Regions from separate parts of the Comamonas sp. UBA7528 genome, predicted to be linked through region 2. Evidence: riboswitches for the same ligand, from Rfam matches in the RefSeq annotation. Region 2 holds a riboswitch; the other holds the start of a gene.
What was found. A riboswitch is a leader RNA that binds a small molecule or an ion and turns the genes downstream of it on or off. The one in region 2 is predicted to bind glycine.
Positions count from the first base shown of each region.

Region 1 (14,907 bases), on a different contig from region 2:
ATTGCCCCGGCAAGACCGAACTGGACGCCGAAGTGCTGCGGCGCAGCAGCGTCTTTGTCGAATACGAACCCCAGACCCGGCTGGAGGGGGAGTTGCAGCAGATGCCGGCCGACTTTGCCGTGACCGAGTTCTGGCGGGTGCTAACTGGTGTTGCTCCCGGCCGGGTGTCGGACGCCCAGATCACCCTGTTTGATTCCGTGGGCTTTGCGCTGGAAGATTATTCCGCTCTGCGCACCATGCAGGGCCTGGGCCGGGAGGCGGGGCTGCTGTCGCAGCTCGAGCTGGTGCCCGCGCTGGCGGACCCCAAGGATTTGTTTGCCCTGCTGCGCCAGGGTGAGGATACGCACCAGACAGCACTGCCGTCCGCGGACCGTGCTGCCTGGCACAAAGTAGCGTGAGGACAGAAATGCTTCAGAAAGAAGAGTTGGCCATGCAGGTGCACAAGGCCGTGACATTGATTGGCGTGCCAACCGATGTTGGCGCTGGCCGCCTGGGCGCTGCCATGGGGCCGGATGCGCTGCGCGTGGCCCAGCTGGGCCCGGCATTGGCGCATTTTGGTGTGGATGTGCAGGACATCGGCAACCTGGCCGGCCCCCCCAATCCGCGTGGCGCGCGCGATGCGCAAGGCCTGCGCAACTACGCCGAATGCGTGGCCTGGAACCAGGCCACGCACGACACCGTGCTGGCGCAGCTGCAGGCCGGGCGCATGCCGATCATGCTGGGCGGCGACCACACATTGGCCACCGGCTCCATCAGCGCTGTGGCGCGCCACTGCCGCACCACCGGCAAGCGCCTGCGCGTGCTGTGGCTGGATGCCCATGCCGACTGCAACCTGCCCGACATCAGTCCCACCGGCAATCTGCACGGTATGCCCGTGGCCAGCCTGTGCGGCCACGGCCCGGCACCGCTGTCGGGTATGGCCGGATTCACGCCCGCGCTGCAGGGGCCAGACATCTGCCAGATCGGCCTGCGCAGCGTGGACGAGGTGGAAAAGCGCATGATCCAGCGCCTGGGGCTGGAAGTGTTCGACATGCGTGCCATCGACGAGCAGGGCATGCGTGCCGTGATGCAGCAGGCCCTGGCCGGACTGGAAGGGCCTGAAGGCGCCGATGTGCATCTGCACCTCAGTTTTGATGTGGACTTTCTGGACCCCGACATCGCTCCCGGCACCGGCACCACCGTACGCGGTGGCCCGAACTACCGCGAAGCCCAGCTGTGCATGGAAATGATTGCGGACACCGGTCGCATGGCATCGCTGGACATTGTGGAGCTCAACCCGGCGCTGGACATCCGCAACCAGACGGCCGAGCTGGTGGTGGATCTGGTGGAAAGCCTGTTCGGCAAAAGCACTTTGGTGCGCTAATGCCCGAGGACCTGCGCTGAAACGCTTTCTCCCTGTGTCCCCACACCGTGCTCTGGCAGTGCAGGTGCGCTGAAGCCGCGTGTCAGTCGGGGCGTTCTTACACCCTCTGTTCAGCCGCGCCGCTGCAGCCGCTCCGTCCCCAGGTGCAGCGCCAGCTTGGCGTCCAGCGGCAGCGGTTCGCCGTGCAGGCGTGCGGCCAGCAGTTCGCCGCAGAGGATGGACAGTGTCAGCCCGCGCGCGCCCAGGGCGGTGAGTGCCCACAGGCCCGACAGTGCGTCCTCGGTGTTCCCTGTGTTCTCTTCTGTTTTGGCCGGGTCTGCGACCGAGGCCGCAGAGGCCGCCCCGTGTGTAGTTCCTACCGGGCCCACGATCGGCAGCCGGTCGTGGCTGGCTACCCGCACCCGGCCCCAGGTGGGGCGGCAGCGGGCCTCCTGCGGGTTGAACCAGGGGGCCATGGCGGCTCCGGTGGCGGGCAGCAGCGTGGAGAGCTTGCCGTGGTTCACCGCGTGGGCGGCCGCCTGGTCGGCAGCGGAGATGGGCATTTCGGTCACGTCGCGTTCGAAGGTGGAGCCCATGACCCAGGTTTCGCCGTGCTGCGGGTCTTGCGGTTGTGGAATGTGGGTGACCAGATTGCCATTGCCGTTGACCGGGAAGGGCGGCAGGGCGCTGGCGTTGTCTGCGGTGTGCGGCCCCCAGCTGATCTGCCCGCGAATGGGCTGCAGTTGCCAATGCTGGTGGGGTGGCAGCAGTTCTGCCGTGGCGGGGCCGCAGGCCAGTATCGCCAGGTCGGCCTCGGCCAGCAGGTGGCCGTCGGCGTCCAGCGCCTGCCAGCGGCCAGCTGTGCTGCGCTGCAGGCGGGTCACCACGGCATGCGCCTGCACACGGATCTGCGGGTGCTTCAGCTGGGCGTGCACCAGCTGGGCCGGGCGCACCCAGCCCGCTTGCTGGTGCCAGCAGGCCACGGTGTCCGGCGGCAGGCCGGCCTGGGCCAACTGGGTGGCGCTGGCGGGGTGGCTCCAGTCGTCGCCCGGTCCGCCGGCCCAGCTGGCCGGCAGGCCGGTGCCGCCATCGGTGCAATGCTCCAGCACGCCGCTGTGGCCCCAGTCCGAGCCTTCCTGGCACAGGTCGCGCAGGCGCTGCAGCGTCTGGCGCACCCCGTTGCGTGACAGGCGCGAAAGCACGCTGTCATCGGGTGACACATGGGGGCAGAACAGGCCGGCGGGCAGGCCGGAGGCGCCGTCCGCCGGGCCGTCACCGGCCACCAGCACCTGCACCTGCCAGCCGCGCAGCGCCAGGCTATGGGCGGCTGCACTGCCGGCCAGGCCAGCGCCCACCACCAGGGCCGTGCCAGCCTGGGTCACCGGCGGCGGGCCGGCCTGGGCGCGCACGCGCGGTTCCCAGGCCGGGTTGAAGCGGGCCTGCAGGTTGTCGCGCTTGGGGGGCACGCCGGGCACTTTGCGCACTTCAAAGCCGCATTGCGCCAGCTGGTCGCGCACCGCACGCGCAATGGTCCAGGTGGCCAGTTGCGTGCCGCGCCGGCAGTGGCGGGCCAGGGCCTTGAGGGTGTGGGCATCCCAGATGCCGGGGTTGGTGCTGGGGCTGAAACCGTCCAGGTAGATGCTGTCGGCCACCGTGGTCTGCTGGCGCAGCATGGCCTGGGCATCGCCAATCCACAGCGTCAGCTGCACGCGGCCATCTTCAAAGCCCAGGCGGTGTACGCCCGGCAGCAGGCCGTAAAAGCGTGCGGCCAGCTGTTCGGCCAGCGGGCGCAGCAGGGGATCAGTGGGGGCAGCGCGCAGCAGGTCGTCGGCGCTGACCGGGTAGGCCTCGACCGATGTGAAATGCAGCATGCGCGGGCGCTGCGGATCGGCCTTCCAGGCCGCCCAGGTCACCAGAAAGTTCAGGCCCATGCCAAAGCCGGTTTCCAGCACGCGCCATTGCGCCTGGTCGGCCCAGGCCGCAGGCAGGCCGCAGCCTGCAAGGAATACCTGGCGCGCCTGATTCAGTCCCCCGAGTTCGCTGTGGTAGCGGTCCTCAAAACGGGGGCTGTAGGGGGTGCCATCGGGCAGCCAGGCAATCGGTTCGGACATGGGAGGCAGGGTTCAGAGGAGTAGGACGATGGTGCGGCAGCACCTGCACGGCGCAGGATCGGCCGGGCAGGGCGCGCGCCCCAGCGGCGGTACGCCGCGCCGCCGGGATCCGCTCACTCCCAGCGCTGCTGGTAGGAAAACGTGGGCAGCCGCCAGTGAAAGCGGATGGCCGCCAGCCGGAACAGCAGCCCGCCTGCAAAGCACACCAGGGTGCTGATGTTGGAGCTGACATCCAGCGCGCGCAGGCCCAGGAACAGCAGGCAGACGGCCAGGGACACGCTGGCATACAGCTCGCGGCGGAAGACCACCGGCACCTGGTTGCACAGCACGTCGCGCAGAATGCCGCCGCTGATGCCGGTAATCATACCGGCCATCACCACCACCACGCCGGGGTAACCCAGCTCCAGCGCCACGTTGCAGCCTATTAGCGAAAAGGCGATCAGGCCCATGGCATCCAGCAGCAGAAACACCTGCTTGAGGTGGATCATGTAGCGTGCCACCACCGTGGTCAGCAGGCCGGCGGAAATCACCAGGTACACATATTCGGGGTGTTGCGTCCAGCCAATGGGGTAGTGGCCCAGCACCATGTCGCGGATGGTGCCGCCACCCAGTGCCGTGACGAAGGCGATCACCACCACACCAAAGATGTCCATGTTGCGGCGGCCTGCCGCCAGTGCCCCGGACATGGCTTCGGCCGTGATGGCGATTAGGTAGATCACCAGCATGGCGGTGAGGTTGGACAGCTGGAACGATTCCAGCAGCGAAACAGATGGAAGCATGGCGGACCCATACGTGAAAAAACCAGGCATGGATGCTGTCCATGGTCTGGTGCGCCTCTCCCGCTGTCCTTTGTACCTGAGAGTTGCGTGCGCGCAGCCCGGTGCTGCGGCACTTGCCCCTTCGGTGAGCCGGGCCGGGTGGGCACGGGCTGCTCTCCAGTTGGCGAATCTTTGCTGCGGTACGTCGGCCTGAGCGATTATGGGAGTTTGCGCCTTCGGCGGAGGCCGGCTGTACAGCCGCCTCGCTCTCCCGCAGAAAGCGGCGATTCTAGGCGCTTTTGTACAGCGCAGAGGCCGCAGGGGCGTTGGTGCGGGGGAAGCTGCTTGCGGGTGCGGCGGGCAAAAGAAAGCCCCAGGGCCTGGAGCGCTGGGGCGGGTCTTCACGCGGTGCCCTCAGCACCGCGTGCGCAAGCGGCAATTACTGCGCGCTGGGGGGCGGCACAAAGCCGGCTGCGGCGTCGGCGCCAGCACCGAAGAAATGGTTTTCCATCTGGCGGGCCAGGTACTGGCGAGCGCGGGCATCGGCCAGGTTCAGGCGGTTTTCGTTGACCAGCATGGTCTGGTGCTTGAGCCAGTCGGCCCAGGCTTGCTTGCTCACGCTTTCGAAAATGCGCTTGCCCAGCTCGCCGGGGTAGGGCGGAAAGTCCAGGCCTTCAGCGTCTTGGCCGAGCTTGATGCAGTGAACGGTACGTGCCATGGGGGAAATCCTGTCTACGGATGTTTTGGTAATAACAAACTGAAATCTTATTTGTTTCAGTTTTGAGGGCGGCATTCCAGAATGCACAGCAACGGAGCGAGAAGCCGTTTGACAACGCAACCAGAATCACCGAGACCCTCAATGACAAATCGCCGCCACTTTATCAAGTTTCCCCTGCTTGCCAGCCTTTTGACCGGCTTGACCCTCGGCGCTCTGCCGGCTCTCCCCGCTCTGGCCCAGCAGCAGGTGACCCTGCTGAATGTCTCCTATGACCCGACGCGCGAACTGTACGTGCAATACAACCAGGCCTTCGCCAAGTACTGGAAGGCCAAGGCCGGCCAGGATGTGACGATCAAGCAGTCGCACGGCGGCTCGGGCAAGCAGGCCCGCTCGGTGATCGACGGCCTGGATGCCGACGTGGTGACGCTGGGCCTGGCTCCGGACGTGGACGCGCTGGTCAAGAACGGCGGCCTGGTGGCGGCCGACTGGCAAAAGCGCCTGCCGCACAACTCGGCGCCTTACACCTCGACCATCATCTTCCTGGTCAAAAAGGGCAATCCTAAGGGCATCAAGGACTGGGATGACCTGGTCAAGCCCGGCGTGTCGGTGATCACCCCCAACCCCAAGACTTCGGCAGGTGCCCAGTGGAACTACCTGGCGGCCTGGGAATACGGTAAGCGCAAGTTCGGCGGCGAAGCCGGTGCCAAGGACTACGTGAAGAAGGTCTACGGCAACGTGCCTGTGCTGGACACCGGCGCGCGCGGCTCCACCATCACCTTTGCCCAGCGCAATGTGGGCGATGTGCTGCTGGCCTGGGAAAACGAAGCCTTCCTGGTGCTCAAGGAGTTCGGTGCCGAGAAGTTCCAGATCGTGGTGCCCTCCGTCAGCATCGTGGCCGAACCCACCGTCTCCGTGGTGGACAAGAACGCCGACAAGAAAGGCACCCGTGCCGTGGCCGAGGAATACCTGAAGTACCTGTACTCGGACGAAGGCCAGGACATCGCCGGTAAGAACTACTACCGCCCCACCTCGGAAAAGGCCCGCGCCAAGTACGCGGCCCAGTTCCCCAAGCTGGATCTGTTCACCATCGACCAGGCCTTCGGTGGCTGGTCCAATGCCGGCAAGCATTTTGTGGATGGCGGCAGCTTCGACCAGATCTACACCAAGAAGTAAGCAGAACGTTGCGGGGTGGCGCACGTCACCCCGCAGCACCCAACCAAGGAGCATGTCATGCAAGCACAGCCTGCCCACCAGCCTTATTTGAAGAGCCATCTCGCACCGCTCGGCAAGGCGCCGCAGGAGCAGGTGCGCCAGTTGTTGCTGGTCACCGCCCGGCAGTGGGGCGTGCGTGCCATGGCACAGCAGGCAGCCGCAGTGGCGCGGCCTTGCTGGCAGGCAGGCTGAGCCTGCCGCGCTCACACCACGTTCGTAGGGGTTTGATGCCTTGTTCTTCCGAAAGGAAGGCAAGGCTTTTTTACATCGTGGCTGTAGACGGGCGGTCGCACAGGCATTTTGTGTGCGCCTTCTATTGCACTGCAGCAGATTTTGGTGGGGCAGAAAGCGTGCAGCGCGGGAAACACCTTGCAGCACGCGGTTCGGTAAACGAAAAAATCCGAACCGGAGCGCGGCATATGCGTGAAAACGGCGTGCCAAAAAATAAAGCCTGCAGCGCAAACTGCAGGCTTTTAAAAAAAGAAACTGATTGAAGTTGAACTCGCTTTGAATAAGCTTGGTGATGGCCATCCAAGCTTGTTCTCGCAAAGGTTCCAAACCGCAGGGCCTGCACGGTCTACCAATCGGACTCTCCCCCCTCTCGGAATCCCATGAATATTGCACACTGCGATTTGGAGCCTGAATATTAACCGATTTTTCCCGATAGGTTTTCTGTATGTCAGGGTAATGAAAAGTCTCTGATGAAAAGCAACAAACCGTGCTGCGTTAAGCCAATCGTCAGTTTGGCGTGAGCGCGGTGTGCAATATGCGCGGGCGTCAACTCCGGCAGGTAAAACCTGCCGGCGCATTATCGGCGCCGCCTGGGCGGGCAGCGTCTGTGTGCAGGCTTGCCATGTCGGCGTCACGTGTTCTGTGGCGGGGTGCCCAGCTCCTTCGCCTTCTGCCGCCTTCCCGGGCCGAGGGCGGTGGTGGTAGAGGGGGAAGGAGAGGCGGTTGGCGGCTTTACGCCATGGTCATCAGGCTGGCATTGCCGCCGGCGGCGGCGGTGTTCACACTGACGGCGCGCTCCAGCAGCAGGCGTTCCAGCGGGACCGGTGCCGTGGCGTCGGCCAAGTGGCAGCAGCCTACCAGCGGGCCGCTGCGCTGGGCCAGGGCCTGCAGCAGGCTTTGCAGGCTGGCATGGCTGCCTGCGTGCAGGACCACATCCACTTCGGTCTGGGCCAGGGCACCGTCGGCCACCAGTTGCACGCGGGTCTGCACGGCTTCCGGCAAGCGGCTGTGCAGCAGCGCATGCTGGCTGCTCCACAGTGCCTGGCTGCCCACGGCCATCACCGCGGCCAGCTGGCGCAGCAGGGTGATGTCGCTGTCGGCCTGGCACAGCACCTGGGCACGTGGCAGCAACTGGTAGGTGTTGCGCTCCCCGGTGGGGCCGGGCAGGGCATAGCGCAGGCCTGCGGGGGATTGGGCGGGCAGTTCCTGGCCGTAGGCATGCACGGCTTCCATTGCAGGCTGCAATGCCGCCCAGCGGGACAGGGCGTGCAGGGCTTCGGGTTGCTGGACGCTGCCGATCGCCGGGCCGCAGGCACGCTCCAACAGCGGACGCAGGCGGCCGGGATGACGGGCCAGCAGGCGCAGCAGGTACAGCGGGCCGCCGGCCTTGGGGCCCGTGCCCGACAGGCCTTCGCCGCCAAAAGGTTGCACGCCCACCACAGCCCCCACCATATTGCGATTCACATACAGATTGCCCGCATGGGCGCGCGCCAGCACGGCGTCCACGGTTTCGTCGATGCGGGTGTGCAGTCCCTGGGTGAGGCCGTAGCCGGTGGCAGCGATCTGGTCCAGCAACTGGGGCAGCCGGTCACGGCGGTAGCGCAGCACATGCAGCACGGGGCCGAAGACTTCGCGCTGCAGCTCGCTGATGGCGTCGATCTCGATCAATGTGGGCGCCACAAACGTACCGTTGCCATCCACTGCTGGCGGCAGCAGGGCCTGTGTGGTGCGGTGGCCCTTGGCCTGCATGGCCGCAATATGCTGGCGGATGCCGGCCTGCGCTTCGGCGTCGATCACCGGCCCCACATCGGTGGACAGGGCGGCGGGGTTGCCGCTGGCCAGCTCCTGCATGGCGCCGCGCAGCATCTCCAGCACGCGGGGGGCGGCGTCTTCCTGCACGCACAGCACGCGCAGGGCCGAACAGCGCTGACCGGCGCTGTCAAATGCGCTGCTCAATACATCGCCCACCACCTGTTCGACCAGCGCGGAGGAGTCCACGATCATGGCGTTCTGGCCGCCGGTTTCGGCGATCAGCACCACCGGCTGGCCGTCCGGGCGCAGGCGCTGGGCCACACTGCGCTGCAACAGGCGTGCCACGTCGGTGGAGCCGGTGAACAGCACGCCTTGCACGCGGGCATCGGCCACCAGGGCGGCCCCCACGGTCTCGCCCGCACCGGGCAGCAGTTGCAGTGCCGGTGCCGGGATGCCGGATTGCCGCATCAGCTGCGTGGCCAGGTGGGCAACCAGTGGCGTCTGCTCGGCCGGCTTGGCCAGCACGGTGTTGCCAGCGGCCAGGGCTGCGGCAATCTGGCCGGTGAAGATGGCCAGCGGGAAGTTCCAGGGGCTGATGCACACCACCGGGCCCAGGGGGATGTGGGTGGCATTGGAAAAATCACGCTGGACCTGGGCGGCGTAGTAGCGCAGAAAGTCCACGGCTTCGCGCACTTCGGCCACGGCATTGGCGGAGGTCTTGCCGGCCTCGCGCTGCAGCAGGGCGATGAACTGGGGCAGTTGCGCCTCGTAGGCGTCGGCACAGGCCGCCAGCAGGCGGGCGCGTTCGGTGGTGGCGGTGCGGGCCCAGTCGGCAGCGGCAGCCTGTGCGGCCTGCAGCGCCTGTTCCACTTCCGCCAGCGTGGCATCGCGCACCGTACCCAGCGGGTCGCTGTGGTCGGCGGGGTTGCGCACCGCCACGGGCGGTGCCAGGGGGCTTGCTTCGGTGGGCGACGCTGTGCCGGCATCCGGGGCCAGCAGCGGCTGGGCATGCCAGCTGGCACCCAGTGCCTGTTCCATGGCCGTTTGCAGCTGGGACAACACAGTGTCGCTGCTCAGGTCCAGCCCTTGCGAATTGGCGCGTTGCGGGCCATAGAGCTGGCCGGGCAGGGGGATGCGCGGGTGGCGTGCTGCCACGGTGCCTTCGTGGATGGCGGACTGGTCCACGACGGTGACAGGGGATACTGCCAGCTCATGCAGGGACAGCAGCGGGTCGGCAATGCGATGCACGAACGAGCTGTTGGCGCCGTTTTCCAGCAGGCGGCGCACCAGGTAAGCCAGCAGCGTTTCGTGCGTGCCGACCGGGGCGTAGATGCGGCAGGGGCGGCCCAGCGGTCCCACCACCTGTTCGTACAGCGATTCGCCCATGCCGTGCAGGCACTGGAATTCATACTGGCCGCGCTGGTAGCTGGCGGGTTCGGCCATCTGGTAGATGCTGGCCAGGGTTTGGGCGTTGTGGGTGGCGAACTGAGGGTAAACCGCGTCTGGCGCGGCCAGCAGCTTGCGTGCGCAGGCCAGGTAGGAAACATCGGTGTGCACCTTGCGGGTGTAGACCGGGTAGTCGGCCAGTCCGTCGATCTGGGCGCGCTTGATCTCGCTGTCCCAGTAGGCGCCCTTGACCAGGCGGACCATCAGCCGGTGGCCGGTGCGGCGTGCCAGGTCGATCACATGGTCGATCACGAACGGGCAGCGCTTCTGGTAGGCCTGGATCACAAAGCCCAGGCCATTCCAGCCGGCCAGCGACGGGGCCTGGCACAGGGCTTCCAGCAGGTCGAGGGAGATTTCCAGCCGGTCGGCTTCTTCCGCGTCGATGTTCATGCCGATGTCGTACTGGCGGGCCAGCTCGGCCAGCTGCAGCACGCGCGGCAGCAACTCGGTCATCACGCGGGCGTACTGCGCGCGGCTGTAGCGCGGGTGCAGGGCGCTGAGCTTGATGGAGATGCCCGGTCCTTCATAGATGCCGCGTCCGGCCGACGCCTTGCCAATGGCGTGGATGGCATCAACGTAGGACTGCATGTAGCGCGCTGCATCGTCTTCGGTCAGTGCGGCCTCGCCCAGCATGTCGTAGGAATAGCGAAAGCCCTGCGCTTCCAGGCGGCGGGCGTTGTGCAGTGCTTCGCCAATGGTCTCGCCGGTCACGAACTGCTCGCCCATCATGCGCATGGCCATGTCCACGCCCTTGCGCACCAGGGGCTCGCCGCCCTTGGATGTGAGTTTGGCCAGTGCCGTGCCCAGGCTGCCTTCGCTGTGGGTAGCCACCAGCTTGCCCGTCAGCAGCAGGCCCCAGGCCGCAGCGTTGACGAACAGCGAGGGGCTTTTGCCCAGGTGGCTTTGCCAGTCGCCGTCGCGGATCTTGTCGCGGATCAGCGCATCGCGGGTGGCGCTGTCGGGAATGCGCAGCAGCGCTTCGGCCAGGCACATCAGTGCAATGCCTTCCTGGCTGGAGAGCGAGAATTCCTGCAGCAAGCCCTGCACCAGCCCGCTTTTGCCGCTGCCGGCCTTGCGCGCGCGCAGTTGCTGGGCCAGCTGTAGCGCCATGTCCTGCACCGCCTGGGCGGTGGCGGCGGGCAGGCGGGCCTGCTCCAGCAGCGGGGCCACGGCCTGGGGCTCGGGAATGCGGCAGGCGGCAGTGATGGCGGCACGCAAAGGCGTGGCGGGGGCCGGACCGGTCGCAAAATGGCGAACCGCATCGACGGTGGTCATGGCAGAAACAGCGCCGGCAGGCAGGGGGCTGGACATGGAAGGCTCCCAGAGAACTGGATGGTTAATGAATTGCGCGATGATTTCCGAAAATGTGACGAATAAAATTCTGAAAAATGCCAGACACAACGAACAATTCACCAAGTGATGCCGAAGAAGGCCAACTGCCGGACAGTGGGCTGGATCGCATCGACCGGCGCATTCTTGCCATCCTGCAGGACGATGGCCGCATCTCCAACCTGAAATTGGCCGAACGCGTGGCCCTGTCGCCCACCGCCGTGCTGGCCCGCGTGCAGCGCCTGACGCGCGAAAAATTCATCCTGGGTTACGAAGCCCGGCTGAACCCCCAGAAGCTGGGCGTGGGCATGCTGGTGTTTGTGGAAGTGCTGCTGGACCGCACCACCCCCAATGTGTTCGATGAATTCAAGGCCGCCGTGCAGGTGCATCCCGAGGTGATGGAGTGCCATATGGTGGCCGGCGGCTTTGACTATCTGCTCAAGACCCGCATGGCCGACATGCACGCCTACCGCGCGTTCGCGGGCCGCGTGCTGTGGCAGCTGCCCGGTGTGCGCGAGACGCGCACCTATGCGGTGATGGAAGAGGTCAAGGACGAGGCCAGGCTGCCGATGCGCTGAGCGGTGGCGGGCAGTCCAGCCGGCGTGCGCAGGCCATTGACCTGCTCCGGGCTGGGCTGCTGCCGGTAGGCCTGAAGCGGCAGGAAGGTGTTTACGGGGCCGGGCATGGCGGCGTCTTGCGCGTTGGCTGCAATGCCTGGAAGCACCCTGGCCGCGCGCAGCGCTCCGTCCTGGTTCACGGAATCCGGGTCCTCACCATCTCACCCCCACAGCGCGGACTTGTTCACCATCAGGTAGTAGGTTCCTGCCATGGCGATAAAAGCCGGATAGCCCAGTGCTTCCCAACGGCGCTGGTACCAGTGGTACAGCTGGGGCAGGGCGCGGGCCTGCGCATCGGCCTGCACGGTCAGCTGGGCCAGGGCGGCCATGCGGATCTGCAGCCACACCACGGGCAGCCAGCAGATGCCGGCCAGCACATACAGGCCCAGCGACAGTGCCAGCCAGGGCGTGCCCAGCGGCCAGCCGGCCATCTGCGCCATGGCGATGCCGGTGGCCGGTTGGATGAAGATGCAGGGCGTGGTAAACCACCAGTCCGCGCGCACCACGAGCCGGCTGACCACGGCCTGGGCCGCCACCGAGCCGCTGCGGTTGGCAAAGAACATATAGAAGGCCGAGCCCAGGCCGGTACCTACCAGCAGCACGCTGGAGAGGATGTGCAGGGTTTTGAGCAGCAGATAGGTGTTCACAGGCAATCCGGGGTGTGGGCCGGTGCAGCGTGGGAAGGCTGGACACGGGGGGAAGTGGGGATGGAGGCAGATGCCGTGGCGGGGCTGGCCGCGGCAGGTGCATGGGCCGACCACAGCACCCACAGCGCGGCAGCAATGGGCAGGTTCTTGAGCAGCGGACCCAGCGGGTGCAGCCACAGCGCGGGTTGCAGCACGGTGCCGACCACGGTCATGGCGGCCATCAGGGCCAGCGCGACGGCGTAGGCGGCGCGGCCAGGCTGCCACATGCCGCGCAGCAGCCACAGGCCCACGGCCAGGTCGGCCAGCAGACCGCTCCAGATCACCCCGGTTTGCCAGGCAGGGTTGGTGATGCCGGCGTCCTGCAGCAGGCGGGCACCGGCATGCTGCAGGCCTGACCAGCCGGCATCGTCCAGCGCACTGGCGATGGCCGTGCCCAGCCAGACCAGCACCAGGCTGGCGTGCAGGGTGCGCAATGCACGCAGCGAGGGGGCGGTGACAGCAGAAACCATGTCGGGGCGGTTCATGCGTGCCGCTTGCCGTGCTGCGGCAGCGTGGCGTACAGGGCGTCGGGGGCCACCGGGGTGCGGCCCAGCAACGCGGGCAGGGTGGCCGGGTCACAGACATTGGGTGTCTGCAGCATGGCCAGCGTGTCGCTGCACCAGGGCAGGCTGGGAATGTGGTCGCCCACGCGGGCACCAGCCACGGCCAGCCATTGGGGCAGGCGGCCCACAGCGGCAGGGCTCAGGCCCATCTGTGCTCGCAGGCTGGCCACCAGAGCGCCCAGGGCCAGCGGCTGCGGGCCGCCGATTTCGACCAGGCCTGTGGGTGTGTCCTGCGTAGCCAGCCGGGCCAGAACGGCCGCCAGGTCGCGCACGGCCACGGGCTGGATGGCGCTGTCCTGCACGGCCGGCGGCAACAGCAGGGCTGGCATACGGGCGAGGTTCAGGAACAGCGCAGTGCTGGCGCCGCCAGCGCCAAAGATGACACTGGGGCGCACCACCACGCCGTGCAGTGCCCCCCGGGCGGTCAGGGCCAGCAGATGCTCGTCCGCTGCACGTTTGGTCCGGGCGTAAGAGGTGTCGTTGGAAGCCACGCCCAGGGCCGAGACCTGCACCACACGCCGCACACCGGCCTGGGCGCAGGCATCGAACAGGGCGATGGGGGCATCGGCGTGCAGGGCCTGCAGCGGCTGGCCGGGCATGTCGCGCAGGGCCCCCACTGCGTTGACCACGGCGTCCATGCCCTGCAGATGGGGCAGCCAGTCCGCTGCGGTGGTGGCGTGGACAAAGTTCAGCGCCGGATCGGAGTGGCGGCTGCGCACGACCGGGTCGTGGCCTGCGTCCACCAGTGCGCTGACGATATGGCGGCCCAGAAAGCCATTTCCGCCGCAGACGAGGATGCGCATACCGGCTCCTTTCGTGGTGTGAAGGTTGATTTCCGTTTTGACAGAAATTTCAAATGGGTGGCGTGGTGTCTCTGCGGTCTGCGGTCCCTGGTGTAAGCGCAGCTTGTGGCGCCATCGTGCAGCGGTGCAGGGGCGGTGCCATCTCAGCCCCTGACAAAGCGTTGGACGCTGGCGCCCAGCCTCAAAATCTTGTCCAGCGTGGCCGGGGACAGGCGCAGCATTTCGTCCGTCCACACGCCCATGGACTCCATCAGCCGCAGTGTTTCGTGCACGCGGTCCTGCGCGTCGGGCGATTCCTGGTCAAAGCCGGGGGCTGCGATCAGCTCGCGCAGCATCTGGCTGGTGGGGTCGAACTCGCGCTGCTTGCGCTCGCGCACGATGGTGCGCAGCAGCTCCCACACATCGGCCGAGGTTTCGAAATATTCGCGCCGGTCGCCGGGGCGGCGGCTGGTGCGCACCAGGTTCCAGGCCAGCAGCTCTTTGAGGCTGTTGCTGACATTGGAGCGTGCGGCCCCCAGGGTGTCGCACAGTTCGTCGGCGTTCAGCGGGCGGCCATGGAAGAACAGCAGGGCGTGGATCTGGGCCACGGTGCGGTTCACGCCCCAAGCGGCCCCCATATCACCCCAGTGGCGGACAAAGCGTTCGGCGATGGGACTGAGTTGCATGGGGGCAGTGTGGTGGTGGTTGAAATTTCTGTCAATAGAGAAATTTCAATTTTTCCATCTTGCGCGTAACCAGGTGTGCGGATGGTCGACATACAGGTTTGTCTCCTGTGGTGCGCCAAGGAGGTCGATTTCTTTTCGCGATGAAATCTGCTTTGCGGAGCAGGCTGCGCCCGATTGCGCCATCACCCCATTTGCTGCGCTGACAGGGGGCGGGTCAGGCGCCAGCCCGCCAAGAAAATTGCCGGTCTTTTTCGTGCCATGCCGTCTGCAGCGCCCATGCGGCATGGCGGGGCCCAGGGTGCTGCCCACCAGCCCGCGCTGTCACACCATGGGCGTCGGCGCGCGGCCTTCATGCCGCCGTTGACAGAAAAAGGCTGCCAACGAATCAGCAGCCTCTGTGTCCAATGTTGCTATGGGTTGGCAGGCCGCCGGATTCAGTGCAGCTCGGCCTTGTCCAGTCCGAACATCTGGTCCTTCGAGCCCGGCAGGTTGCGGAAAGCCACGTTAAGGCGGTTCCAGCCGTTGATGGCGACCACGCGGAAGGTGAGCTCGGAGAGTTCGGCTTCCTGGAAGTGCTCCCGGGCGGCGGCATAGAGTTCGTCCGAGACCCCTTCGGCTTGTATCTTCGTCAGGGCTTCGGTCCACGCCAGGGCCATGCGCTCTTGTGGCGTGAA
Region 1 covers NZ_DLMU01000002.1:224,793-239,699, forward strand. The annotation lists gene ocd (ornithine cyclodeaminase) at 1-398, shown strand, start outside; gene rocF (arginase) at 407-1,363, shown strand; gene mnmC (bifunctional tRNA (5-methylaminomethyl-2-thiouridine)(34)-methyltransferase MnmC2/FAD-dependent 5-carboxymethylaminomethyl-2-thiouridine(34) oxidoreductase MnmC1) at 1,474-3,453, opposite strand; gene B3349_RS02925 (trimeric intracellular cation channel family protein) at 3,567-4,232, opposite strand; glycine riboswitch at 4,400-4,495, opposite strand; gene B3349_RS02930 (oxidative damage protection protein) at 4,651-4,929, opposite strand; gene B3349_RS02935 (sulfate ABC transporter substrate-binding protein) at 5,071-6,102, shown strand; gene B3349_RS02940 (hypothetical protein) at 6,160-6,333, shown strand; gene B3349_RS02945 (hypothetical protein) at 6,369-6,635, shown strand; gene putA (trifunctional transcriptional regulator/proline dehydrogenase/L-glutamate gamma-semialdehyde dehydrogenase) at 7,105-10,845, opposite strand; gene B3349_RS02955 (Lrp/AsnC ligand binding domain-containing protein) at 10,959-11,477, shown strand; gene B3349_RS02960 (DUF2269 family protein) at 11,678-12,163, opposite strand; partial or broken gene B3349_RS02965 (DoxX-like family protein) at 12,268-12,672, opposite strand; gene B3349_RS02970 (NAD-dependent epimerase/dehydratase family protein) at 12,684-13,568, opposite strand; gene B3349_RS02975 (GbsR/MarR family transcriptional regulator) at 13,712-14,233, opposite strand; gene B3349_RS02980 (carboxymuconolactone decarboxylase family protein) at 14,668-14,907, opposite strand, start outside.
Region 1: another riboswitch for glycine. It lies ahead of B3349_RS02925 (trimeric intracellular cation channel family protein); the one in region 2 lies ahead of gcvT (glycine cleavage system aminomethyltransferase GcvT).

Region 2 (14,907 bases):
AATGACAAAGCCCATATAGCGCACGCGCTGGGTGTTGAAGCCCACAAAGGCCACGCGCTCCGGGTTGTCGCGCACGGCGTTGAGCATGCGGCCCAGCGGCGTGCCGGTGAAGGCGAACATCGCGGCCGTGCAGACAAAGCAGTAGGCCGCAATCAGGTAGTACACCTCGATGGCCGGGCCGAAGGTGATGCCCAGCAGCGGCTGGCCGTACACCCGGTCGGTGGTGATGCCGCCCTCCCCGCCGAAGAAGCCGGGAAACATCAGCGCCATGGCCGCCACCAGCTCGCCCACCCCCAGGGTGATCATGGCAAAGGTGGTGCCGGACTTCTTGGTGGTCACCCAGCCCAGCAGCGCGGCAAAGAACATGCCGGCCAGGCCGCCCACCACCGGAATCAGCACCAGCGGCACCGGCAGGCTGCCGCTGCTGGCCAGGTTCATGGCGTGGATGGCGATGAACGATCCCAGCCCGGTGTAGACCGCATGGCCGAAGCTCAGCATGCCGCCCTGCCCCAGCAGGATGTTGTAGGACAGGCAGATGATGATGGCATAGCCCATCTGGCTGAGCATGGTCAGCGCCAGGCTGCTGGTGAACACATGCGGGGCCACGATCAGCAGCAGCGCAAACACCGTCCACACCACCATGCGGCCGATGTTCAGCGGGCGAAAGCGGTACACCGCGCCACGGCCCGGTGCGGCCGCCGTCGCAGGGACCGGCGCCTGTGCCGGTGCAGATGTTGGGACGGGTGTCCTGTCCGCCACAGGCACGACTTCGTTCACAGCAGGGGAAGAGATGGGGGCAGACATGGCTTCAATCCTCCCGCGTACCGAGCAGGCCCTTGGGGCGGAAGATCAGCATCAGCACCAGGAACAGATACGGCAGTATCGGTGCCACCTGCGCCACCGTCAGGCTGAGCACCGGCCAGCCAAAGGTCTCGGGTGTCGCCTTCAGGCCCGCATGGGCCAGCAGATCGGCCCAGGAAAAATCGATGGCCACGGCAAAGGTCTGCACGATGCCGATCAGCAGCGAGGCCAGGAACGCCCCGGCCAGCGACCCCAGGCCGCCGACCACCACCACCACAAAGATGATCGAGCCCACCGACATGGCCATGGCCGGCTCGGTGATGTAGGTGTTGCCACCGATCACGCCCGCCAGCCCGGCCAGCGCGCAGCCGCCGCCAAACACCAGCATGAACACGCGCGGCACGTTGTGACCCAGGGCCTCCACCATGTGCGGCTGCTTCAGCGCCGCCTGGATCACCAGCCCGATGCGGGTGCGCGTCAGCAGCAGCCACACAGCCACCAGCATGCACACCGCCACCAGCATCACGAACGAGCGCGACTTGGGGAACTGCGTGCCATACAGCGTGAACAGCGGCCCCTGCAGCTGCGGCGGCAGGCCGTAGGGCACGGTGCCGCGCCCCCAGACCAGCTGCACCACCTCCAGAATCAGATACGACAGGCCGAAGGTGATCAGCAGCTCCGGCACATGGCCGAACTGGTGCACCCGGCGCAGGCACAGCCGCTCGAACAGCGCGCCCAAAGCGCCCACCAGCAGCGGCGCAATGAACAGGGCCGGCCAGAAGCCGATCGCGCCCGAGAGGGTGTACGCAAAGTACGCACCCAGCATGTAGAAGCTGGTGTGCGCGAAGTTGAGCACCCCCATCATGCTGAAGATCAGCGTCAGGCCCGAACTGAGCATGAACAGCAGCAGGCCGTAGCTCACGCCGTTCAGCAGGGAGATGGTGAAGAATTCCAGACTCATGGACGATCGGCCCGCGCACGCTTGACACTGACCGGCCCCACAGGCCGGTCTCCCACGCAGCACTGCAGCGCCTGGCGGCGCGCAGCCCTGCCCCTCTCACACTGCCCACACTGTCCGCCCAGCCTGCCCGGCCTGCGCCTTGCAGGGGGCGGCCGGAGCGCTGCACCCGGGCGCCCTCCGTACGCCGTCCGGTCAGGCCGGGCCCCAGCGCACGGGGCGCAGTGAGGGCTGTGCAGCCCCACTCAGCTGGGCCGCTTCATCTGGCAGGACGTGGGCGTGCTGGCCACATAGGGTTCGAAATATTTCACCGGCACGAAGGTGTAACCGGTGTTTTCCGAGTCTATCGGGTATTTGCCCCCCGCTTTTTCCCAGCGGCTGATGTACAGCCCCTGCTGCAGCTGGTGGTCGGTCTTGCGCATCTCCACCTCGCCGTTGAAGCTCTTGAACTTCATGCCCTCCATCACGGCGGCCACCTTCACCGGGTCGGTGCTCTTGGCCCGGGCCATGGCCTCGCTGAGCATGGCAAAGCCGTGGTAGACGGAGGCGGTGTACATATCGTCATTGAACTTGGCCTTGAAGTCCTTGACGATCTTGTTGATCGGGCCTTCGGCGTTCAGGTGGCTGTAGCCCACCATGTAGACCTTGCCGGCCGCCGCCGGCCCCATGGCTGTGGGTGCACCGGTGGCAATGGCGTAGTAGGTGTAGAACTTGACGTTGTTCAGGCCGGCATCGTTGGCCGCCTTGACCAGCAGCGCCAGGTCCGAGCCCCAGTTGCCGGTGATCACGCTGTCGGCACCCGACTGCTTGATCTTGGCGATATAGGGCGAGAAGTCGCGCACCTGGGCCAGCGGCGCCATGTCGTCGCCGACGATTTCCACGTCAGGGCGCTTGCGCTTGAGCATCTCCTTGGCGTACTTGCTGACCTGGTGGCCGTGGGCGTAGTTCTGGTTGATCAGGTAGACCTTCTTCACCTCGGGAAGGTCTTTCATGTAGGTGGTCAGTGCCTCCATCTTCATGGAGGTGTCGGCATCCAGGCGGAAATGCCAGTAGCTGCACTTGCTGTTGGTCAGGTCCGGGTCCACGGCCGCATAGTTCAGGTAGACCACTTCCTTGCCCTTGTTGCGGGCGTTGTGCTTGTCCAGCGCATCCATGATGGCCAGCGCCGGGCCGGAGCCGTTGCCCTGCACCACATAGCGCACGCCCTGGTCCATGGCCGAGCGCAGCGCGCTGGTGGTTTCCTGCGGGCTGAGCTTGTTGTCAATCGGAATGATCTCGAACTTCACCCCGGCCGGGTTGTTCTTGCTGAATTCCTCGGCCAGGAACTGCCAGCTCTTCATCTGGTTGGTGCCCAGCGCCGCCATCAGACCGGACAGCGGGTCCAGCCAGGCGATCTTCACCGTCTCGCCCTTCTGGGCGTGGGCGGGCAGACTCAGACTGGCCACAGCGGCGGCCAGGGTCAGGGTGGCAAACGTGGTCTTCAGCGCGAACTGCATGCAGGACTCCTGTGAGGGCTACGTGGATCGGCAATGTGTGTCAGCCGATGGCTTGCGCAAGCGTAGCCGGGCCGCACGGTCGTTCGCCCTGGGACTTGTACGGCAGGGATTGCCCCGGGGGCCGCAGGCCCGGGCCGGCACGCAGCAAAACGCCCGGCGCGCATGCACCCCGGGTCTGCGGGGGCGTCCCCGAAACCCATGGTCCATGCGCACCAGGCGCTCTGTTGGATGCAGCTGCATCCGCGCCGCCGGTCTGCCCCGGACGGTGCGTGGCCAGTGCGCAGCCAGTGCGGCGGCTTACAGGCCCGGCAGCTTGTAGCCCGCCAGCTGCTCGCGCAGCTTGGTCTTGAGCATCTTGCCGGTCGCTCCCAGCGGAATGGCGTCCACGAACACCACATCGTCCGGAATCTGCCACTTGGCCGTCTTGCCGTCGAAGAAGGCCAGCAGCTCCTCGCGCGAGACCTCGGCACCGACCTTGCGGGCCACCGCCACAATAGGACGCTCGTCCCATTTTGGATGGGGCATGCCGATGCAGGCCGCCATGGCCACGGCCGGGTGGCCCATGGCAATGTTCTCGATGTCGATGGAGCTGATCCATTCACCGCCAGACTTGATCACATCCTTGGTGCGGTCGGTGATCTGCATATAGCCGTCGGGGTCGATGGTGGCCACATCGCCGGTGGGGAACCAGCCGCGCCCTTCCTCGTCCTTGAGCAGGGGGCTGGCGCCCTTGTAGTAGGTGTCCAGAATCCACGGCCCCCGCACCAGCAGGTCGCCGCAGGCCTTGCCGTCCCAGGGCTGGTCCTTGCCCTCGCTGTCCACAATGCGCATGTCCACGCCGTAGATGGGCCGGCCCTGCTTCTGCAGAATCTTGCGCTGCTGCTCCTTGGGCAGCGCCAGGTGCTTGTTCTTGAGCGTGCCCAGCGTGCCCAGCGGGCTCATCTCGGTCATGCCCCAGGCGTGCAGCACGCGCACGCCATAGGTGTCCTCGAAGGTGTCGATCATGGCCGGCGGGCAGGCCGATCCGCCGATCACCGTGCGGTTGAGGTGGCTGAACTTCAGGCCGCCCTGCTGCATATGGGTCAGCAGCATCTGCCACACCGTGGGCACGCCGGCGGCAAAGGTCACGCCCTCGGCCTCGATCAGCTCGTACAGCGACTTGCCATCCAGCGCCGGGCCGGGGAAGACCACCTTGGCGCCGGTCAGCGCCGCCGAATACGGCAGGCCCCAGGCATTGACGTGGAACATGGGCACCACGGGCAGCACGGCATCGCGCGCCGACAGGCTCATCACATCGGGCAGCGCCGCGCCGTAGGCGTGCAGCACGCTGGAGCGGTGGCTGTACAGCACCGCCTTGGGGTTGCCGGTGGTGCCGCTGGTGTAGCACATGCTGGAGGCGGTGTTCTCGTCCAGCTGGGGCCAGCGGTAGTGCTTGGACTGGCCGGCAATCCAGGCCTCGTAGCTGACCAGACCGGGAATGCCGGTGTCGGCCGGCAGCTTGTCGGCATCGCACAGCGCCACCCACTGGCGCACCGTGGGGCACTTGGCGTGCACCGCCTGGATCAGCGGCAGGAAGGTGGTGTCAAAGCACAGCACCTGGTCTTCGGCGTGGTTGACGATCCAGGCAATCTGCTCGGGGTGCAGGCGCGGGTTGATGGTGTGCAGCACCCGGCCCGAGCCGCTGACGCCGTAGTACATCTCCATGTGGCGGTAGCCGTTCCAGGCCAGCGAGGCCACGCGGTCGCCGTGGGCCAGCTTCAGGCCGTCCAGCGCATTGGCCAGCTGCTTGGCGCGGGCCGTCAGGTCGCGGTAGGTGTAGCGGTGGATGTCGCCTTCCACGCGGCGCGAGACGATTTCGGCATCGCCGTGGAAGCGGTTGGCAAATTCAATCAGCGACGAAATCAGCAGCTGCTGATCCTGCATCAAACCTTGCATACGGGGTCTACTCCTTGGATCCGGTCGGTGCCGGTGGTTTTGTTCTGGGCTCGCTGCACATGGTAGCCCAGGGCCGTTTGGGCGACTTTCCGTGCTTTCCAGCATGCCAGCCTGACACCTGGGTGACGCACGGCGCCGCGCGGCTGTGCACCAGCGCGCGCGCCGCTTGTCCCGCCGGCTGCAAGGGCAAGCGCCTGGGCCAACAATAAGCCGCATGCATGCACCAGCTTCCGCCCCTTCCGGCGCACCCGCCACCTCCGCTGCAGCCACGGCCTGGCAACCCACCTGGAACCCCCACGGCTTTGCCATCCTGGGCCCGGCTTTTCTGACCCGGCTCGACCCCACGCCCCTGCCCACACCCCAGCTGCTGGCCCACAGCCCCGACCTGGCCGCCGAGCTGGGCATCCCGGCCGGCTGGTGGCACACCGAACAGGCCGCCCAGGTGCTGACCGGCAACCGCCTGCTGCCCGGCAGCCAGCCCTATGCCACCGTCTACAGCGGCCACCAGTTCGGCGTATGGGCCGGCCAGCTGGGCGACGGCCGCGCCATCGTGCTGGGGGAGGTGCAGGGGGAAGTGCAGGGTCACGCACTGAACGAAACCGCCGCAAGCACCGACACAGGCGTAGCAGGCGCTGCCGCCCCCGCCATTCCGGGCTGGGAACTGCAACTCAAGGGCGCGGGCCGCACGCCGTATTCGCGCCGGGGCGACGGGCGGGCCGTGCTCCGCTCGTCCATCCGCGAATTTCTGTGCAGCGAAGCCATGCACGCCCTGGGCATCCCCACCACGCGCGCGCTCAGCCTGACCGGCAGCCCGGCCTCCATCTACCGTGAAGAGGTGGAGACCGCCGCCGTGGTCTGCCGCGTCGCGCCCAGCTTCATCCGCTTCGGCCACTTCGAACACTTTGCCGCACGCGGCCAGGAAGCCGAGCTGCGCCAGCTGGCCGATTACGTGATCGACCGCTACTACCCCGCCTGCCGCACCGCGCCCGGCAACCCCTACGCCGCCCTGCTGCGCACCGTGGCCGAGCGCACGGCCGAGATGCTGGCCCACTGGCAGGCCGTGGGCTTTTGCCACGGCGTGATGAACACCGACAACATGTCCATCCTGGGCCTGACGATCGACTACGGCCCGTTCCAGTTTCTGGACGGGTTCGACCCCGACCACATCTGCAACCACAGCGACACCCAGGGCCGCTACGCCTTCCGCCAGCAGCCGCAGGTGGCGTACTGGAACCTGTTCTGCCTGGGCCAGGCCCTTCACCCGCTGATCGGGGAAGAAGACACCACCGTCGCCGCCATCGAGGCCTACCGCCCGCACTTCTCCGCCGCCTTTGCCGCGCTGATGCGCCGCAAGCTGGGCCTGCCGCCCCTGGCGCAGACCGGCACCGCCGCCGCCACGCCCGAAGAGGCCGACCCCGCTACGCCCGTGGTGGGCCAGCTGCTGCAGCTACTGGCCGCGGAAAAAGTAGACTACCCCATCTTCTGGCGCCGCTTGTCCGACGCGGCCGCAACCGGGCAGTACGATGCGGTGCAGGATCTGTTTGTGGACGGCGCGGCCTGGCAGCGCTGGCTGCCCTCCTACCAGGCACTGCTCGCGGCTTCCGGCGGCGCGCCGGATGCCGCGGCCATGCAGCGGGCCAACCCCCGTTTTGTGCTGCGCAACCACCTGGGCGAAACCGCCATCCGCGCCGCCCAGGCCGGTGACACCGGCGTGCTGCAACAATTGCAGGCCGTGCTGGCCGCACCGTACGACGCCCACCCGACGCACAATGACTGGGCCGGCTTCCCGCCCGACTGGGCTTCCTCCATCTCCATCAGTTGCTCCTCATGACCTATCCCATCCAGAAGACCAGCGCCGAGTGGCAGGCCCTGCTGCAGTCCAAGAACGCCGAACCGGTGGCCTTCGAAGTCACCCGCCACGCCGCCACCGAACGCGCCTTTACCGGCAAATACGAGCAGTACTGGGCCGATGGCAGCTACCACTGCGTCTGCTGCGGCGCCAAGCTGTTCGACTCCGACACCAAGTTCGACGCCGGCTGCGGCTGGCCCAGCTTCTGGAAGGCCGTGCCCGGCGCCATCACCGAGATCGTGGACCGCAGCCACGGCATGGTGCGCACCGAAACCGTCTGCAGCCGCTGCGGCGCCCACCTGGGCCATGTGTTTGAAGACGGCCCGCTGCCCACCGGCCTGCGCTACTGCATGAACTCCGCCTCGCTGGACTTCCTGGGCGACGCCCCGCCGCCCAGCCCCACCGGCGTGGTCGACAACGGCAGCCAGGCGCCGGGCGAGGTGGCCGCCCCCACCTCGCCCGACGACACGCCCAGCCGCACCGACGGCGGCCACCGCCAGGCCCAGGGCGGCCACAGCTAGGCGCGCCGCCAGCGCCCCCCCGCATGCCGCCGGCAGGCCCGCCCGCCAGGGCGACCGGGGGGCATGGGGCACCGCCGGGCCCTGCGGCAGCCACGGCGGCAGGCCGCCCGTGGCCCCGGCCGTCCATCCGGAACCTGCCGCCCCGGCAGCAACCCTTGTCTGCGGGGTTTTTCGGATATGGCATGCTGCGCTCTTTCGCACCCGGCCCGCAGTGGCTGTCCGCACCGTTACATGAAATTTCTGCTCGATTTCTTCCCCATCATCCTGTTCTTTGTGGCCTACAAGGTCTGGGGTATCTACACCGCCACGGCGGTGGCCATCATCGCCACCGTGCTGCAGATCGGCTATCTGCGCTACAAGACCGGCAAGGTGGAACCCATGCAATGGGTCAGCCTGGGCGTGATCGTGCTGTTCGGCGGCGCCACGCTGCTCGCGCACGACGAGAATTTCATCAAGTGGAAGCCCACCGTGCTGTACTGGCTGATGGGTGGCGCCCTGCTGGTGGGCCAGCTGTTCTTCAAGAAGAACCTGCTCAAAAGCCTGATGGGCGCCCAGATGCAGCTGCCCGAAGCGGCCTGGCGCACCATGAACTGGAGCTGGACCGGCTTCTTCGCCGTCATGGGCGTGCTCAACCTGTGGGTGGCCTACAACTTCGACACCGACACCTGGGTCAACTTCAAGCTGTTTGGCGGCATGGGGCTGATGCTGGTGTTCGTGCTGGCCCAGGCCGTGTACCTGAGCCGCCACATGAAGGAAGCCGGCGGCGACGACGCGGCCCTGCCCGGCGCCGATGCCCAGCAGACCCAGGACCGCCAGCCATGAGCGCCCAGCCCATCACCGCAGCCGCCCTCGAAGCGCGGCTGCGCGAAGTGCTGTCCCCGACGCAGCTGGAAGTGATCGACGAAAGCCACCAGCACGCCGGTCACGCCGGCGCCAACGGCACCGGCTTTGGCACCCATTTCCGGGTGCGCGTGGCCAGCCCGCTGTTTGACGGCAAACCGCGCGTGGCACGCCATAGGCTTGTGTATGATTCCCTGCAAGATTTCATCGACCAGGGCCTGCATGCCCTGGCGATCGAAGTGTTGTAAGCGCCAGCAACCCTCTGTTCAAGTCCCGCTGCACTGCTGGCCGGTGGGCTCACCTATTTTCCTTTTTGGATCCCGCATGAAAAAACAGCTCTTGTCCAGCCTTGTGGCAGCCGCCCTGTTGGGCACGATGGCCTTCTCGGCAACCGCCCAGAACCTGGCCATCGTCAACGGCAAGCCTGTGCCCAAGGCGCGCGCAGACGTTCTGAAGCAACAGCTGGAGCGCTCCGGCCGCCCCGTGCCGGCAGAAATGGATGAGCAGATCAAGGAAGAAGTGATCGCCCGCGAAATCTTCCTGCAGGAAGCCGGCCGCCGCGGCCTGGCTGCTTCGCCCGAATACCGCCAGCAGATGGAACTGGCCCGCGAGACCATTCTGATCCGCGAACTGTTCGCCGACTTCCAGAAGAAGAACCCCGTCACCGACGCCGAAATCAAGGCCGAATACGACAAGTTCGCCGCTGCCAACGAAGGCAAGGAATACCACGCAGCCCACATCCTGGTGGACTCCGAAGACCGCGCCAAGGCCATCATTGCCGAAGTGAACGGCGGCAAGAAGTTCGAAGACATCGCCAAGAAGGAATCCAAGGATCCCGGATCCGGCGCCCAAGGCGGCGACCTGGGCTGGGCCAACCCCGGCAACTACGTGCCCGAATTCAGCGAAGCCATGCTCAAGCTGAACAAGGGTGAAATGACCAGCGCCCCGGTCAAGAGCCAGTTCGGCTGGCACGTGATCCGCGTGATCGAAACCCGCCAGGCCCAGCTGCCTGCGCTGGACGACGTCAAGCCCCAGATCGCCCAGCAACTGGAACAGCAAAAGCTGATGCAGTTCCAGGACGGTCTGCGCGCCAAGGCCAAGGTGCAGTAAGCACCCGGCACGGTGCCGCTGGCCAGCACCTGCGCCCCCAAAACGCGGCTTCGGCCGCGTTTTTTATGGGCGCCCGCAGCGCATGCGACGCCGGCAACCGCCCGGCGGCCCGGCCTGCTCTCCTTTTAGAAACAGGCAAGCCCCTGCCCGCGCCGCCATCGGCGGCAGACAGGGGCTTGCCCGGCAGGTGTGACCGGGGGCTCAGCCCTTCGGCCTCAGACCCTCACTCTCTCAGGCTGCGCACAGATCCGCCTGGCGCAGCAGATGCTTCTGGATCTTGCCGCTGGTGGTCTTGGGCAGGCTGTCGACAAAGTGGTAGCTGCGCGGGCGCTTGTAGCTGGCCAGGCGGTCCCCCTGCATCAAAAACGCATCCAGCACCGCGGCCGTGACCACCGTTCCCGGCTTGGCGACCACATAGGCCGCCACCACCTGGCCCCAGCGCGCGTCCTTCTCGCCCACCACAGCCGCTTCCAGCACCTCGGCGTGCCCCACCAGGGCGTCCTCCACCTCGCGCGGGTAGACGTTCTCCGCCCCCGAATTGATCATGTAGTCGATGCGGTCGCGGATCCACAGATAGCCATCGGCGTCCAGGTGCCCCAGATCGCCGGTGTGGTACCAGCCATGGGCCAGCGCCTTGGCGTTGGCCTCCGGGCGATTCAGGTAGCCGGCCATCATGCAGGGGCCGCGCACCAGGATCTCGCCCACCTCGCCCACCGCGCAGGCATCGGCCGGGTCGGTGGCGGCGCCGTCTTCGCGCACCCGCGCCACCCGCAGATCGTGGTTCAGCGACGGCAGGCCGGCCGAACCGGCATGGCTGAGCTGCTCATGCGGGTACAGCACCGACATGCACGGCCCCATTTCGGTGGTGCCGAAGACCTGCACCAGGCCCGAGCCCACCTGGCGCGTCCACTCGCGGATCAGGTGCGGCGCCATCGAGGCCCCGCCGTACTCCACCAGCCGCAGCGACGACAGATCGCGCTGCCCCAGGGTGGCGTCGTTCAGCAGCATGGTGACCATGGTCGGCGCGGCAAAGAAGAAGGTGACTTTTTCCGCCTCCACCAGGCGCAGCGCATCGGCGGCATCGAAGCGGCGCTGCAGCACCAGGGTGCCCCCCACCTGCAGGCGCGGCAAAAAGCTGGTGTGCAGCTCGGCCGTGTGGTTCAGCGGGGCCACCGACAGGCCCACATCCTCACGGCGGAACTGCATCACCTGGTGCATCATGGCGTTGTGCGCCAGCTTGCTGCGGTGGGTGTGCAGCACACCTTTGGGGCGGCCGGTGGTGCCGCTGGTGTACATCAGGATGCAGGGCGCATCCTCGTCCACCCGCACGTCCACCGCCGTGGCGGGCTGGCCGGCCGCCAGCGCGGCCAGCTGCGCGGTGGCACAGGCCGGCGCGGCGCCCGGGTCGGCGTGGATCCAGTGCTGCACCTGGGGCACCAGCAGCTTGGCCCTTTCGACCACAGCAGCGCCCTCATCCTCGAACACCAGCGCCTTGGCGCTGCCGTCCTGCAGGATGAACGCCAGCTCCTGCGCCGCCAGCCGGTAGTTGATGGGATTGAAGATGGCGCCCAGGCGCGCGGTCGCCAGCAAGGTGAACACAAAGGCCGGCGTGTTGTACAGAAAGGCGGCCACCACATCGCCCTGGCCTATGCCCAGCTGCTGCAGACCATGGGCGTGGCGGTTCACCTCGGCATCCAGCTCGGCATAGGTCCAGGCGCGGCGGCCCTGCGCGTCCGACACCACCAGCGCCTCCTTGCGCGGCAGATAGCGCGCCGGCCAGGCCAGCGTATCGCCCAGGGTCAGCGCCGCACGCGGTGCCGGGACAGGGGCTGCGCCCGCGGGGGAAAACTGTGTGTCGACCAACTTCGTCTCCTTGAATCCATCGAAATTGGTACACGAGTATAGGGAGCGCATCAGATCGTTTGCATCTATGCATATGCATCGGGGTAGGCACCGCCCATCGGCCCGGATATACTGCGCGGATTCGTCAGGAGAGCGCGCCCGGCCAGCAGGCCCAGCGGCGCCGCCGAAGGCGCAGGGGCAACCCCGAACGCTCAGGCAAAAGGACTGGCAGCCGCCCGCCGCATCGACCGCGGGCGTACCTTGTTGGAGAGAGGCGCGGGTGCCGGCACCCCGTCCACCGAAGGAGCAAGCCCCACGCCTGGAAGGTGCGGGTGAATCTCTCAGGTAAAGCGGACAACAGGGCAAAGCGCAGGCGGCGCAGGCCGCCGGCATTTCTTTTGCTTTGCTCTGCGACACCATGACCGCTGACACCACCGACCTGCTGACCACCCCGCTGTACGCCCTGCACCTGGAGCTGGGGGCACGCATGGTTCCCTTTGCCGGCTACGCCATGCCGGTGCAATACCCCAGCGGCCTGATGGCCGAACACCGCCACACCCGCGACGCCGCCGGCCTGTTCGACGTCTCCCACATGGGCCAGCTGCGCCTGGTGGGCCCCGACGCCGCCGCCGCACTGGAAACCCTGCTGCCCGTCGACGTACAGGGCCTGGGCCTGCACAAGCAGCGCTACGGCCTGCTGCTCAACGCCCAGGGCGGCATCCTGGACGACCTGATGTTCGTCAACCGCGGCGAGGACCTGTTCCTCATCGTCAACGGCGCCTGCAAGGTGGCCGACATCGCCCACATCCAGCAGCACATCGGCAGCCGCTGCCAGGTCATCCCCATGCCCGAACAGGCCCTGCTGGCCCTGCAAGGCCCGCAGGCCGCTGCGGCCCTGGGCCGCCTGGCCCCCGAAGTGCTGGGTCTGGTGTTCATGACCGGCATGGCGGTGCAGATCGACGGCATTGCCTGCTACGTCACGCGCAGCGGCTACACCGGCGAAGACGGCTTTGAAATCTCCGTGCCGGGCACCCAGGCCGAAGCCCTGGCCCGCAAGCTGCTGGCCCAGCCCGAGGTGGAACCCGTCGGCCTGGGCGCACGCAATTCGCTGCGCCTGGAAGCCGGCCTGTGCCTGTACGGCAACGACATGGACGACAAGACCACGCCGGTGGAAGCCGCCCTCACCTGGGCCATCCAGAAGGTGCGCCGCACCGGCGGCGCCCGCGCGGGCGGCTTTCTGGGCGCCGACACCGTGCTGGCCCAGCTGGACAACCCGGCGCTGGTGCAGCGCAAGCGCGTGGGCCTGATCGCCACCGAGCGCGTGCCGGTGCGCGAGCCCGCCGTGCTGGAGAACATGGACGGCCAGCAGGTCGGCTACATCACCAGCGGCCTGCTCAGCCCCAGCCTGAACCAGCCCGTGGCCCTGGGCTATGTGCAGCCCGACTACACCGCCGAAGGCACGGAACTGTTCGCCATGGTGCGCGGCAAGCCGGTGCCCATGAAGGTGTCGGCCACCCCGTTCGTCCCCGCGCGCTACCACCGCGGCTGAACGGCCCTGCCGGACTCCCGCACCACAAAAAAGGCACAGCCAACCCCTGGTGCCGGTGCGCGGGCCGCTACAGTGCTGCCAGACCTGTCCCAAACACTGCGTGCACCGCCTGCACCAGCCCCTTTTTCAGAACTTACCTAACGGAGCTTCCCATGAGCATCAAGTTTTCCAAAGAGCACGAGTGGATCAACACCGCCGACACCAACGCCGCCGTGGTCGGCATCACCGTCCACGCGCAGGACGCGCTGGGCGATGTGGTGTTCGTCGACCTGCCCGCTGTGGGCACCACCTTCAATGAAGGCGAAGTGGCCGGCGTGGTCGAATCCGTCAAGGCCGCAGCCGACGTCTACATGCCCGTGAGCGGCGAGATCGTCGAGATCAACGAAGCCCTGCGCGACGACCCCTCCCTGGCCAACAGCGACCCGCTGGGTGCCGGCTGGTTCTTCAAGGTCAAGCTGTCCGATGCATCGCAACTGGATGCCCTGATGGACAAGACCGCCTACGACAGCTTCGCGGCCGGCGCCTGACGCCCAGCCCGCAGCCGTACCGCCCCAGCTTTTGAGATAGGTCCCCTCCATGCTGATGTCTGCCCCCGCCCCTGTGGAATCGCTCCACGCCCTGGAAAACCACAGCGAATTCCTGCCCCGCCATATCGGCATCGATGCGCAGGATGAAGCCCACATGCTCAGCGTGATCGGCGAAGCCTCGCGCGCTGCGCTGATCGACTCCATCGTGCCCAAGGCCATCCGCCGCAGCCGCGCCATGCAGCTGCCGGCCGCGGTGACCGAGGCCGAGGCGCTGGCAGAGCTGAAGGCACTGGCGGGCCAGAACCGCGTGCTCAAAAGCTTTATCGGCCAGGGCTACTACGGCACCCACACGCCGGGCGTGATCCTGCGCAACATCCTGGAGAACCCCGCCTGGTACACGGCCTACACGCCCTACCAGGCCGAAATCTCCCAGGGCCGCATGGAGGCGCTGGTCAACTTCCAGACCATGGTCACCGACCTGACCGGCATGCCCATCGCCAACGCCTCCATGCTGGACGAGGCCACGGCCGCCGCCGAAGCCATGACGCTGGCCAAGCGTTCCGTCAAATCGAAGAGCAACCGCTTCGTGGTGGCGGGCGACACCCACCCGCAGACCATCGAGGTGGTGCAGACCCGCGCCGCCCCGCTGGGCATCACCGTGGTGGTGGCCAACTCCAAGGAGGAGTGGGAGGCAGCGCTGGCGGGTGACTTCTTCGCCGCGCTGATCCAGTACCCTGCCAGCAGCGGCTGGATCGTGGACTGGAAGGCCGATGTCCAGGCCATCCATGCCCAGCAGGCTGCAGCCATCTTCGCCACCGACCTGCTGGCCCTGACCCTGCTGACGCCGCCCGGCGAAATGGGCGCCGACATCGTGGTCGGCAGCACCCAGCGCTTTGGCATGCCCATGGGCGCGGGCGGCCCGCACGCTGCCTTCATGGCCTGCCGCGACGAATTCAAGCGCTCCCTGCCCGGCCGCCTGGTCGGCGTGAGCGTGGACGTACACGGCAAACCCGCCTACCGCCTGGCGCTGCAGACCCGCGAGCAACACATCCGCCGCGAAAAAGCCACCTCCAACATCTGTACGGCCCAGGTGCTGCCGGCGGTCATCGCCAGCATGTACGCCGTCTACCACGGCCCCCAGGGCCTGGCGCGCATCGCCCGCCGCGTGGCCCGCCTTACGGCCATCCTCAGCCGCGGCCTGACCCAGCTGGGCCATTCCAGCCGCCACCACGGCACGGCCTTCGACACCATCGCACTGCACACCCAGGGCGCGACCGATGCCATCGCTGCGCGCGCCGTCGCCCAGGGCGTGAACCTGCGCAAGGCCTGGAACGAATACCTGTGCATCAGCCTGGACGAAACCAGCACCCGTGCCGATGTGGAACTGCTCTGGAGCATCTTCGCCCAGGACGGCCAGGCCCTGCCAACGGTCGAGGCCATGGACGAAGGCGCGCCCTCGCTGATCCCCGACGGCCTGCA
Region 2 covers NZ_DLMU01000009.1:338,224-353,130, forward strand. The annotation lists gene B3349_RS12590 (branched-chain amino acid ABC transporter permease) at 1-642, opposite strand, end outside; gene B3349_RS12595 (branched-chain amino acid ABC transporter permease) at 809-1,762, opposite strand; gene B3349_RS12600 (branched-chain amino acid ABC transporter substrate-binding protein) at 2,005-3,255, opposite strand; gene B3349_RS12605 (3-(methylthio)propionyl-CoA ligase) at 3,553-5,190, opposite strand; gene B3349_RS12610 (protein adenylyltransferase SelO) at 5,405-7,021, shown strand; partial or broken gene msrB (peptide-methionine (R)-S-oxide reductase MsrB) at 7,018-7,422, shown strand; gene B3349_RS12620 (septation protein A) at 7,792-8,382, shown strand; gene B3349_RS12625 (BolA family protein) at 8,379-8,648, shown strand; gene B3349_RS12630 (peptidylprolyl isomerase) at 8,725-9,510, shown strand; gene B3349_RS12635 (fatty acid--CoA ligase) at 9,742-11,313, opposite strand; glycine riboswitch at 11,493-11,581, shown strand; glycine riboswitch at 11,607-11,720, shown strand; gene gcvT (glycine cleavage system aminomethyltransferase GcvT) at 11,771-12,901, shown strand; gene gcvH (glycine cleavage system protein GcvH) at 13,054-13,428, shown strand; gene gcvP (aminomethyl-transferring glycine dehydrogenase) at 13,478-14,907, shown strand, end outside.